DNA from 3 places in the Kitasatospora sp. NPDC002965 genome. Region 2 is predicted to be linked to each of the others. Evidence: predicted binding sites of a transcription regulator. Region 2 holds the regulator's gene; each other region holds the start of a gene.
What was found. Region 2 encodes HrcA, which represses chaperone genes, less so after heat shock. Its sites were predicted from a motif close to TTNGCACTCNGNNNNNCNGAGTGCNAA; they were not measured.
Positions count from the first base shown of each region.

Region 1: the regulator HrcA is predicted to act here: its motif matches at 2,325-2,351, upstream of ABZY91_RS08450 (FmdB family zinc ribbon protein).
Region 3: the regulator HrcA is predicted to act here: its motif matches at 2,734-2,760, upstream of groES (co-chaperone GroES).

Region 1 is NZ_JBEXNT010000013.1:71,461-75,394, forward strand. Features, by position in the region: gene ABZY91_RS08440 (potassium/proton antiporter) at 1-447, shown strand, start outside; gene ABZY91_RS08445 (MFS transporter) at 878-2,224, shown strand; gene ABZY91_RS08450 (FmdB family zinc ribbon protein) at 2,363-2,656, shown strand; gene mscL (large conductance mechanosensitive channel protein MscL) at 3,318-3,737, shown strand; gene ABZY91_RS08460 (hypothetical protein) at 3,761-3,934, opposite strand, start outside.
Region 2 is NZ_JBEXNT010000027.1:28,099-32,032, forward strand. Features, by position in the region: gene ABZY91_RS14055 (hypothetical protein) at 1-497, opposite strand, end outside; gene htpX (zinc metalloprotease HtpX) at 528-1,448, opposite strand; gene hrcA (heat-inducible transcriptional repressor HrcA) at 1,708-2,742, shown strand; gene dnaJ (molecular chaperone DnaJ) at 2,818-3,934, shown strand, end outside.
Region 3 is NZ_JBEXNT010000058.1:5,685-9,618, forward strand. Features, by position in the region: gene tsaD (tRNA (adenosine(37)-N6)-threonylcarbamoyltransferase complex transferase subunit TsaD) at 1-46, shown strand, start outside; gene ABZY91_RS22270 (hypothetical protein) at 61-306, shown strand; gene ABZY91_RS22275 (polysaccharide deacetylase family protein) at 458-1,417, shown strand; gene ABZY91_RS22280 (methyltransferase domain-containing protein) at 1,393-2,592, opposite strand; gene groES (co-chaperone GroES) at 2,902-3,207, shown strand; gene groL (chaperonin GroEL) at 3,338-3,934, shown strand, end outside.

The DNA of each region.
Region 1 (3,934 bases), on a different contig from region 2:
ATCCCCCTGGTCGCCGGCGCGCCGATGGCCCAGGAGGTCTTCAACATCGTCTTCATCCTGGTCGTGGTCTTCACCCTGCTCCAGGGACCGACCCTGCCCTGGGTCGCCAAGTGGCTGCGGATCGGCGAGGGCTCGATGGGCCAGGACCTCGGCATCGAGTCGGCGCCGCTGGAGAAGCTGCACGGCCACCTGCTGTCGGTGGCGCTGACGCCGACCTCCCGGATGTCCGGCGTGGAGATCGGCGAACTGAGGCTGCCGGCCGGCGCGGCGGTGACCCTGGTCGTCCGCGAGGGCAACAGCTTCGTGCCGGACAAGGACACGGTGCTGCGCGGCGGGGACGAGCTGCTGGTGGTGACCACCGACGAGGTGAGCGAGGCGGCGGAGCGGCGGCTGCGGGCCGTGGACCGTGGCGGCAAGCTCGCCGGGTGGCTGTACGGGCGGGAGTGAGCCCCCTGGCTCATGGGCGCCGGGCGCCGGGGGGCGGGCGCCGGGGGCCGGGGGGCGGGGCGGGTGGCTCCGCCCGGTGACGCCGGCCCGACCGTCCGGCCCGGCCGACGCCGTGGGGTGTTCGGCTGGCGTTCACCTTCGATCGACAGGACAGTTTTGGACGAGCCCTGTATTGTGGAGGTAAGCGCGTCATCTACGCGCGTATAGCTACTAGGAATGACACACCCAGCATCTGCCTGATGCAGAGTTGGCGCGACCGTTCGGCGGCCGCGGTCCGGCCCTCGGCGACCCCGCGGCCGGCCCGGTATCTACCCCGGTCGACGCGCGAGAGGACGACTCTCGGCGCCGTCGGGGCTTTTTCATGCCCTGCCGCGCTACCAGGCAGTAGGAAGGACCGACCGTGACGGCCCGCCGAACGGTCGACGACACCATGCCCGGGCACGACCTGCCCGCCGCGCCCGAGGACCGCACCGACGCCGCCCCCACCCGGGTCGGGTACGGCGCGCTGCTGCGCACCCCCGGCGTGTGGACGTTCCTCGTCCCCGCCTTCGCCGCCCGGCTCCCCTACGCGATGCTCAGCCTCGGCATCCTGCTGCTGATCCGCGACACCCACGGCTCCTACGGCACCGCCGGCACCGCCGCCGCCGTCTCGGCCGTCGCCCAGGCCCTGGTCGGGCCGCAGACCGGCCGGCTGGCCGACCGCCTCGGCCAGGCCGCCGTCCTGGTGCCGACCGTCGCGGTGCACGCCGTCTCGGTCGGCGCGCTGATCGCCCTGGCACTCGGCCACGCGCCGGTCTGGAGCCTCTTCCTCGCCGCCGCGGCGGCCGGCGCCTCCGTGCCGCAGATCGGCGCGATGGTCCGGGCCCGCTGGGTGGCCAGGCTGTCGGCGGAGGGCACGCCGCCGGCCAAGCTGAACACCGCCTTCGCCTTCGAGTCCGTGACCGACGAGTTCACCTTCGTGATCGGCCCGGTGCTGGCCTCCGCCATCGCCACCACGGTCAACCCGGCCTCCGGACTGATCGTCGAGGCCACGCTGACCGTCGTCGGCGGGCTCGCCTTCGCCGCCCAGCGACGCACCGCGCCCGCGCTGCACCCGGCCGTTCCGGGCGCCCGCCGGGTCTCCGCCCTCGCCTCGCCCGGCGTCCGACTGCTGGCCGGCGCGTTCCTGGGCGTCGGCACCGTCTTCGGCGCGATGCAGGTCTCCGTCGCCGCGTTCACCGAGTCGGCCGGACAGCCCGGGGCCAGCGGCACCGTGTACGGGATCTTCGCCGGTGGGTCGATGCTGGCCGGCGTGCTGTACGGCATGATCGCCTGGCGGCACGCCGCCCGGCACCGGATGCTCGCCAGCTACGCCCTCCTGGTCATCGGCTGCTCGACGCTCTGGGCGATGCCCAACCTGGTCTCGCTGGCCGTCGCCGGCCTGTTCTGCGGTCTCGCCATCGCACCGACCCTGATCACCGGCTACACGCTGGTCGAGACGCTGGTCGAGGACGGCGCCAAGACCGAGGCGTTCACCTGGCTGACCGGCGCCATCGGGCTGGGCCTGGCGGTCGGGTCGATGGTCGCCGGACAGCTGGTCGACGGGAGCGGCCCGTCGGCCGGGTTCCTGGTGCCGGTGGCCGGCGCCGGGCTGGGCCTGGTCGCGCTGGTCTCCCTGCGGGGGCTGCTGGTCGCGCCGGGGACCCGGAGCGCGGCAACCGCCGACGCGGGCGCCGCGCCCGGTCCGGGCACGGGCGCGGGCGCCGCTCCGCAGCTGGTGGGCGCCGCCAAGGGCTGATCACCGGGCGGCGCGGGACGGCGTCCCGCCGACGGGCCGGACTCATCTCACACCCGAGTCGCTGGACTGATCCAGCGGAATGCCGCATCATTGACCATCGTTAGCACTCATCAGGCGAGAGTGCCAGGAGGAAGACAAGTGCCCACGTACCAGTACCAGTGCACCGAGTGCGGCAACGGCCTGGAGGCGGTGCAGAAGTTCACCGACGAGCCGCTGACCACCTGCCCCGACTGCGAGGGGCGCCTGCGCAAGATCTTCTCCGCCGTGGGTGTGGTCTTCAAGGGCTCCGGTTTCTACCGGACCGACAGCCGCTCCTCCTCCAGCAGCTCGGTGAGCACCGGCTCGTCGACCTCCTCGTCGACGTCGACCTCGTCGTCCTCCTCGTCGGGCGGCTCCGCGCCCGCGGCGAGCCCCGCTCCCGCAGCGGGCTGACCGCCCCGACGAAGCCCGGACTGCCGGACTGCCGGACTGCCGGACTGCCGGACTGCCGGACTGCCGAAACAGAACGACCGAACGGCCCGCCGACCCGCAATATGCGGTCCGGCGGGCCGTTCGCATTCCCGGATTCCCTGAATTCCCCCGACCGGCGCAGAAGTGCACCCGTTCGGCGGAGGCCGGTCCTCCCCGGGCCCGAGTTTTCCACAGGGCGGGGAAAGGGGCTTCCGACTACCGGGCCGGCGACCCAGAGTGTGCGTCACGAGAAGCCGGCCCGCCGCCACCCGGAAACGGACCCGGTGGGGGCCGGCACCCTGCGACCACCGGTGGTGCCCGTGCCGACCAGGAACCCCTCCCGCCCCCTGCCCTTCCCGCTGCCGCCACTGCCCGCGCCGAGCGTCCCGCCACGACAGCCGGTGCCGTCGTTCCCGCCGATCAGACGCGGAGCCGGGCGCGGACACCGGCTCCGACAGGCGCTCCGGCAGGGCCCCGGGGCCCTGGCCGTCCTCGTGCTCGCGGCGGCCGTGGCACTCACCCTCGGCCCCGCGCGAGCGGGCCTGCCACCGCCGGAGGCGGCCTCCGTCCACCGAACGGGTTGTCAATCGGAGGGAGCGGAAGATCACCCGTAACCGGATTTCGACTTCGTCGTTCACGCGGCATGAAAGGCTTCAAGGAATTCCTGCTGCGTGGAAATGTCGTCGAACTGGCCGTCGCCGTGGTCATCGGCGCCGCTTTCACCAACATCGTCAACGCCTTCGTCAAAGGCGTGATCAACCCGATCGTCGGCGTGTTCGGCGCCAAGGATCTCGCGGCCTACAGCTCCTGCCTCAAGGGGCCCTGTGAGGTGACCGCGGCCGGTGAGGTCACCACCGGCATCCTCATCCTCTGGGGCAGCGTGCTGAGCGCGGCCCTGCAGTTCCTGATCACCGCCGCCGTCGTCTACTTCTGCCTGATCCTGCCGATGACCAGGTACACCGCCCGCCGCAAGACGCCGGCCGACATCCTGATGGAGGCCGAGGCCAAGGAGGTCCTCCTGCTCACCGAGATCCGCGACGCCCTGGTCACCCGGACCCTCTGAGGCGAACCGGGCCCGGCCGCCGGTCAGTCGCCGTGGTGCGGCGGGCGCTGGCTCAGGTACCAGTCCAGCCCCCGCCCACCGCTCTCCCCCGCCTCCGGGCGGCTGCCCCAGCCCGCGTCGGTGTCGTCCCGGGACTGCTGGTCCAGCGGGTCCCGGAAGACCAACCGCGCCCGGTCCGCCCCGGCGCCCGCCCGGGC
Region 2 (3,934 bases):
AGTTCCAGCGGGCTGTCGCGCTTCTCCCCGCCGCCCGCCGCCGGCGCGAAGGGGTAGAAGGTGCCGCGCTTGTACAGGTAGACCAGCGCCAGCGGCCGGCCCCCCTCGTCGCGGAAGGCGACGAGCGAGCAGAGCAGCTGCGGCCCGAAGCCGTTCGCCTCCAGCTCGCTGTTGACCGCGTGCAGGTCGTTGACCAGCTCCGGCAGTTCCCCGGGAGCGTGCCGGGCCAGCAGCCAGGAGTAGCCGTACGCGTCCTTGGACGCCTCGACGGGGACGCCGCCGCGCTCGGTGTCGGCGTCCAGGAGGGCCCGGACCTGCCGTTCGACCTCGCCGAAGGCCCCGCCCTCCACGGAGGCGAAGCAGACCGACCCGACCCCGGTGGGCCGGAAGCCGGCCGCGGCCTCCAGGGTGATCGCGGCGGACGGCACGCCGAACAGCTGGTCGAGGTCGGGCCGGACGGGCTTGGTGCGGCCGAACAGGGCGTCCAGGATTCCCACGGTGGTCCCTTTCCCGGAGGAGGAGGCGGTTCAGTGGCCGAGCCGGGTGGAGATCTCGCCCAGCTGCTCCAGCCGCTGCTCCAGCGTCGGGTGGGTGGAGAGCAGCCGGCCGGCGGTCTCCCGGGCGCTCAGCGCGGGGGCGAAGTAGAAGGCGTTGTAGGCCTGCGCCTGGCGCAGGTCCCTGGTCGGGATGGCGGCGATCTGGCCGGTCACCTTGGTGAGCGCCGAGGCCAGCGCGCTGGGACGGCCGGTGAGCTGGGCGGCGGCCCGGTCGGCCGCCAGCTCCCGGTAGCGGGAGAGCAGCCGGGTCAGCAGGAAGCTGATCGCGTACACCACCACCGACACCAGCGGGACGATCAGGGCGGCGATCGCGGCGTTGGAGTCGTTGCTGTTGCGGCCGCCGCCCATGAACCCGCCGTACATGGCGATCCGGGTCATGGCTCCGGCGAGGACACCGAGGAACCCGGCGACGGTCATCACCGCGACGTCCCGGTGGGCGACGTGGGACAGCTCGTGGGCGAGCACGCCCTCCAGTTCCTCCGGCTCCAGCCGGCGCAGCAGCCCGGTGGTGACGCAGACCACCGCGTTCTTCGGGTTGCGGCCGGTGGCGAAGGCGTTCGGCATGTCGTTGTCGGCGACCGCCACCCGGGGTTTGGGCATGTCGGCCAGCGCGCAGAGCCGGTCGACGGTGCCGTGCAGCTGCGGGTACTGCTCGGGGGTGACCCGGTGCGCCCCCATGGCCCGTTCGGTGATCTTGTCGCTGAACCAGAACTGGGCGACGAACAGGCCGCCCGAGATCAGGACGACGATCGGCCAGGCGCCGCGCAGCAGCACGATCAACAGCCCGGTGAATCCGACGTACAGCAGCCCGATCACGAACATCGTGCCGACCATCCGGCCGGTCAGGCCGCGGTCCGGCGCGAAACGGGAGTGCTGGCCCGAGGTCGACATCGCTGGTCCTCCGTTCGCCGTCCGCTTCCGATGCTGCCACCAGGCCGGGCCCGCGGCATCACCCGCGCGCCGCGAACTGCGGGCAGGATCACTCCGGCCGGGCCGTTCCTGCCGTCGGACCCGGGCCTTACACTGGCAGGTAGGGTCCTGGCACTCGTATGTTCCGAGTGCCAAGCCCGGTTCCTCCCGGAACGGGCGAAGCTGCTCGAAACGGACACATGTCATATCGGACAACGCGTGAAGACGGAGGTGCGTGCCCATGGCCGGTGAGGTCCGCCAGCTGGACGACCGCAAACTCGCGGTGCTTCGCGCCATCGTCCAGGACTACGTGGGGACGGAGGAGCCGGTCGGCTCCAAGGCCCTCGTGGAGCGGCACAACCTCGGGGTCTCCCCGGCGACCGTCCGCAACGACATGGCCGCGCTGGAGGAGGACGGTTACATCCACCAGCCGCACACCAGCGCCGGGCGCATCCCCACCGACAAGGGGTACCGCCTGTTCGTGGACCGGCTGGCCGAGGTCAAGCCGATGAGCGCGCCCGAGCGGCGGGCGATCCGGCACTTCCTGGACGGGGCGGTCGACCTCGACGACGTGGTCGCCCGTACGGTGCGGCTGCTCGCCCAGCTGACCCGCCAGGTCGCGGTGGTGCAGTACCCCTCGCTCTCCCGGTCCACCGTGCGGCACATCGAGCTGGTCGCGCTGGCCCCGGCCAAGGTGATGCTGGTGCTGATCACCAACACCGGCCGGGTCGAGCAGCGGATGGTGGACTGCCCCGGGGCGGTGGGCGAGACCGTCCTGGCCGACCTCCGGGCCCGGATCAACGCGCGGGCCGCCGGACAGCGGCTCCCCGAGGTCCCGGGACTGCTGGAGGACCTTCCCGCGCAGTTCGAGGCGGGTGACCGGCCGACCGTCGCGACGGTCCTGGCGACGCTCTTCGAGGCGCTCGCCGAGCAGAACGAGGAACGGATCATGCTGGCCGGCACGGCCAACCTGACCCGTTTCGGCCACGACTTCCCGTTGACCATCCAGCCGGTGCTGGAGGCACTGGAGGAACAGGTCATCCTGCTCCGCCTCCTGGGTGAGACCGCGGACGCCGGGATGACGGTCCGGATCGGGCGTGAGAACGCCTACGAGGGCCTCAATTCCACCTCCGTCGTCTCGGTCGGTTACGGTTCGGGCGACGAGAGCGTGGCCAAACTGGGTGTGATCGGTCCGACCCGGATGGACTATCCGGGCACAATGGGGGCGGTGCGAGCGGTGGCACGGTACGTGGGCCAGATCCTGGCCGAGTCGTAGGAACGGCCACCGTCAGGACCCTGACGGTGGTTCCAGTCGCAAGCACTTCTACAGGCGGAACAAGCGGAGCATTTGGTGGCCACGGACTACTACGCGGTACTCGGCGTCCGACGGGATGCGGGGCAGGACGAGATCAAGAAGGCGTTCCGGCGCCTGGCACGCGAACTGCACCCGGACGTCAACCCGGACCCGAAGACGCAGGAGCGGTTCAAGGAGATCAACGCCGCCTACGAGGTGCTCTCCGACCCGCAGAAGCGCCAGGTCTACGACCTCGGCGGTGACCCGCTGTCGCCGAACGGCGGCGCGGGCGGCTTCGGCGCGGGCGCGGCGGGCTTCGGCTTCTCCGACATCATGGACGCCTTCTTCGGCGCCGCCTCGGGCCAGCGCGGCCCGCGGTCGCGGACCCGCCGGGGCCAGGACGCCATGATCCGGCTGGAGATCACCCTGGAGGAGGCCGCCTTCGGCACCACCAAGGAACTCCAGGTCGACACGGCCGTCACCTGCACCACCTGCAGCGGCGAGGGCGCGGCCCCCGGCACCTCCGCGCAGACCTGCGACATGTGCCGCGGCAAGGGCGAGGTCTCCCAGGTCACCAGGTCCTTCCTGGGCCAGGTCATGACCTCCCGCCCCTGCCCGCAGTGCCAGGGCTTCGGCACCGTCGTGCCGACCCCGTGCCCGGAGTGCGCCGGCGACGGCCGGGTCCGCGCCCGCCGCACCCTCACCGTCAAGATCCCCGCCGGTGTCGACAACGGCACCCGGATCCAGCTGGCCGGCGAGGGCGAGGTCGGCCCCGGCGGCGGCCCGGCCGGCGACCTCTACGTCGAGATCGCCGAGACCGCCCACACGGTGTTCCAGCGGCGCGGCGACGACCTGCACTGCACCGTCACCATCCCGATGACGGCCGCCTCGCTCGGCACCCAGGTGCCGTTGCAGACCCTGGACGGGCTGGAGGAGGTCGACATCCGGCCCGGCACCCAGTCCGGACAGTCGATCCCGCTGCACGGTCGCGGCATCACCCATCTGCGCGGCGGCGGCCGGGGCGACCTGATAGTGCACGTCGAGGTGCAGACGCCCTCCAAGCTCGACCCCGAGCAGGAGGACCTGCTGCGCCGCCTCGCGGTGCTGCGCGGTGAGGAGCGGCCGTCCGGCCAGTTCGCGCCCGGGCAGCAGGGCCTGTTCTCCCGCCTGAAGG
Region 3 (3,934 bases), on a different contig from region 2:
CGTCCACGGCCAGGCGTACGACGCGCTGACCGGGCAGCAGAAGTGACCACCACCGCCGCGATGTGGGAGGCCCGGGCGGCCGACGGACGCGCCGCCGAGCTCTCCGCCTGGGTGCGCGAGGTCGCGTTGCCCGCGCTGCGCGGTACGGCCGGGCTGGTCCGCACCGAGCTGTTCGCCGCTCCGGGCGAGCGCGTGCTGCTGATCACCTGGTGGACGGGCGAGCCGGTGCCGGTGGTCGAGCCGCCCGCCGGGCTGCTGGGCCGTCCGGTCCACCGGTGGTCCTTCACCAGCGAGCACGTGGAGTAGCCCCCGCCCCGCCCCGTCCGACCCCGCCCCGCCCCGCGCCGCCCGACCCCGCGCCGTCCGACCCCGCCGCCCGACCCGCCTCCACCCCCGCCGATCGGCTGCTCGAAGGCCCGACCGGGAACCGAACACGTGACCGTTACCGTGCAAGGCGATGAGATCGCTGGACGGGACCGGGGAGCACGGCGCGGTGAAGAGGCACGGGCGGGGCAGGACGACGACGTACGCGGTGGGGGCGATGGCGCTGCTGACCGCCGTCTCCGGGTGCGGCAGCGACGGCGGGACCGGCGGCCCGCCCGCCGCGGCGGTCTCCACCCCGGCCGACCGGGGCGCCGCCGCCTCCTCGGCCGCGCCGCAGCAGCCCGTGACGCCGCCGCCGGCCCCCGCCCCGGTTCCCGCCGCCGCCGGGGATCCGGCCGCCTGGGCGAAGTGGAACCTCAAGCCGCTGCCGCCCGCGCCGCCGGCGCCGGCCGACAAGCCGGTGAAGCTCCGGCGGAGCGGGCCCGTCCCGGTGTTCAGCGAGGTGCGGACCACCGACAAGGTCGTCTTCGTCACCATCGACGACGGCGCCGAGAAGGACCCGCGGTTCGTCGAGATGCTGACCGACCTCAAGGTGCCCGTCTCGATGTTCCTGACCCGCGACATCGTCAAGGACGACTACGGCTACTTCAAGCGGCTCCAGGCGCTCGGCAACCACGTCCACAACCACACCGTGGGCCACGCCCAGTTGAGCAAGGTCACGCCGGAGAAACAGCGGTCCGAGATCTGCGACGCCCAGACCGCCTTCACCCAGCAGTACGGCACCGCCCCGCTGCTCTTCCGTCCGCCGTACGGCGGCGGCGCCCACACGGCGGCGCTCAACGACGCGGTGCAGCAGTGCGGACCGAGGGCCGTCGTGCTCTGGCGGGAGTCGATGCAGATCCACGACATGCAGTACCAGGCGGCGGACAAGAAGCTCCGGCCCGGTGACATCGTCCTGGCCCACTTCCGGGGCCCGAAGGACCTCAAGGGCGAGACGATGACGCAGATGTTCGGCGAGATGCTGGCCCGGATCCAGGAGCAGGGCTTCGCGGTGGCCCGGCTGGAGGACTACATCGAGTCGCCCGCCGCCTGAGCGTCGGCCCGGACTGGCTGTCCGAGCATCATCAGCGGCCCGTTGTCGGTCCGGCTGAGGATCACCGTGACGGAGTTCGGGCCTGACGGCTTCAGCTGGCGGCGCAGCTCCTCCGGGGTGATCGCCATTCCGCGCTTCTTGATCACCACCGTGCCGACGCCCCGCTCGCGCAGCAGCGCCTTCAGCTTCTTGATGTGGAACGGCAGCACGTCGGTCAGCTCGAAGGCGTGCGCGTACGGGGTGGCGACCAGCTCGTCCGAGGTGACGTAGGCGATCTTCGGGTCGATCAGCCGGCCGTTCACCTGCCCGGCCACCTCGGCGACCAGGTGGGCCCGGATCACCGCGCCGTCCGGCTCGTACAGGTAGCGGCCGACCGGGCCGGCCGGCGGGTCGGGCAGGTCGCCGCCGGTCAGGCTCGTCCGACCGGGGAGCAGGGTGGCGCGGTGCGGGCCGGCGGCCCCGGTGCCGAACCAGAGCACCGCCTCCTTGACGTCGCCGTGGTCGGAGACCCACTCGGCCTCGGCGTCGGCCGGCACCGCCTCGTGCGGGATGCCCGGTGCCACCTTGAGCGCGCCGATCGGGGTGCGCCGGCCGGCCCCGATCGCCCAGGAGAGCGGCGGGGCGTACGCCTCGGGGTCGAAGACCCGGCCGCGCGCGGTGCGCCGGGCCGGGTCGGTGAAGACCGCGTCGTAGCCGGTGACGTCGATGTCGGCGACGTCCGCGCAGCGCACCTCGACCAGGTCGGTCAGGCCCAGTGCGGCCGCGTTGGCCGCAGTGGCCGCGCAGGCGGCCGGGTCCCGGTCGACGGCGAGGACCTCGATCCCCGCCCGGGCCAGTGCCAGCACGTCGCCGCCGACCCCGCAGCAGAGGTCGGCCAGCCGCCGCACGCCGAGGTCCGCGAAGCGGTGGGCCCGCCACTCGGCGACGCTGCGCCGGGTGGACTGCTCGACGCCGTCGGGCGTGAAGTACATGAGATCGGCGTCCGCACCGAACTTGGCCCGCGCCCGCTGCCGGAGCCGGGCCTGCCCGAAGGCGGCGGACACCAGCTCGGCGGGGTGCTCCCTGCGCAGCCGGGTGGCCAGCGCCAGCTCCTCCTCCGGCGCGAACTCGCGCAGTTCGGCGAGCAGGGCCTGGCCCCGGTCGGTCAGCAGGGGCTGCAGGTTGTCGGTCTCCACGGGCCCATTCTCCCCGGTCGGTGCGCCGGGACGGGCCGGTGCGTCCGGAGGTCTCGATCACGGGACGCGTGTGCGGTCGGGGGAACGACCCGAACGCGAGTGCGGCTACTCGCCCGTATCCCGGGGTCCGGGGGCGCGCCGTTGGCACTCTGGTTGACTGAGTGCTAACCGCGGCCTATGGTCATGCCTAGCACTCTCCACGGGGGGAGTGCTAACGCGAAGAGGCGTTTCTGACCCCCGCGACGGCAGATCCGCAGGTTCGCCCCTACCCGTTAGTAAGCCCCGTAATCTCCGAAGGGGAGCTCGGACGTGACCACCAGCAGCAAGGTTGCCATCAAGCCGCTCGAGGACCGCATCGTGGTCCAGCCGCTCGACGCCGAGACCACCACGGCCTCCGGCCTGGTTATCCCGGACACGGCCAAGGAGAAGCCCCAGGAGGGCGTCGTCCTGGCTGTCGGCCCGGGTCGCTTCGAGGACGGCCAGCGTCTGCCGCTCGACGTCGCCGTCGGTGACATCGTCCTGTACTCGAAGTACGGCGGCACCGAGGTGAAGTACCAGGGCGAGGAGTACCTCGTCCTCTCGGCTCGCGACGTTCTCGCCATCATCGAGAAGTAAGCAGCACCGAGAAGTAAGACGTCCCGACCCGCCCCGGATCCGTGTCCCTAGTGACAGGGGCCCGGGGCGTGGTTGTTGGTTCACGTAGTCGAGCGGCCGCGACGGCCGCAGCCCCGAGGGAATAGGGAACATGGCGAAGATCCTGCAGTTCAACGAGGACGCGCGCCGCTCGCTGGAGCGCGGTGTCAACAAGCTGGCCGACACCGTCAAGGTGACCATCGGCCCCAAGGGCCGCAACGTCGTCATCGACAAGAAGTTCGGTGCTCCGACCATCACCAACGACGGTGTCACCATCGCCCGCGAGGTCGAGCTCGACGACCCGTACGAGAACCTTGGCGCGCAGCTCGTCAAGGAGGTCGCCACCAAGACCAACGACGTCGCGGGTGACGGCACCACCACCGCCACCGTGCTGGCCCAGGCCCTGGTGAACGAGGGTCTGCGCAACGTCGCCGCCGGTGCCGGCCCGGCCGCCCTGAAGAAGGGCATCGACAAGGCCGTCGCCGCCGTCTCCGAGCACCTGCTGTCCATCGCCCGCGAGATCGAGGGCAAGGACGACGTCGCCGCCGTCGCGACCCTCTCCGCGCAGGACACCCAGGTCGGCGAGCTCATCGCCGAGGCGATCGACAAGGTCGGCAAGGACGGTGTCATCACCGTCGAGGAGTCGAACACCTTCGGCGTGGAGCTGGACTTCACCGAGGGCATGCAGTTCGACAAGGGCTACCTGTCG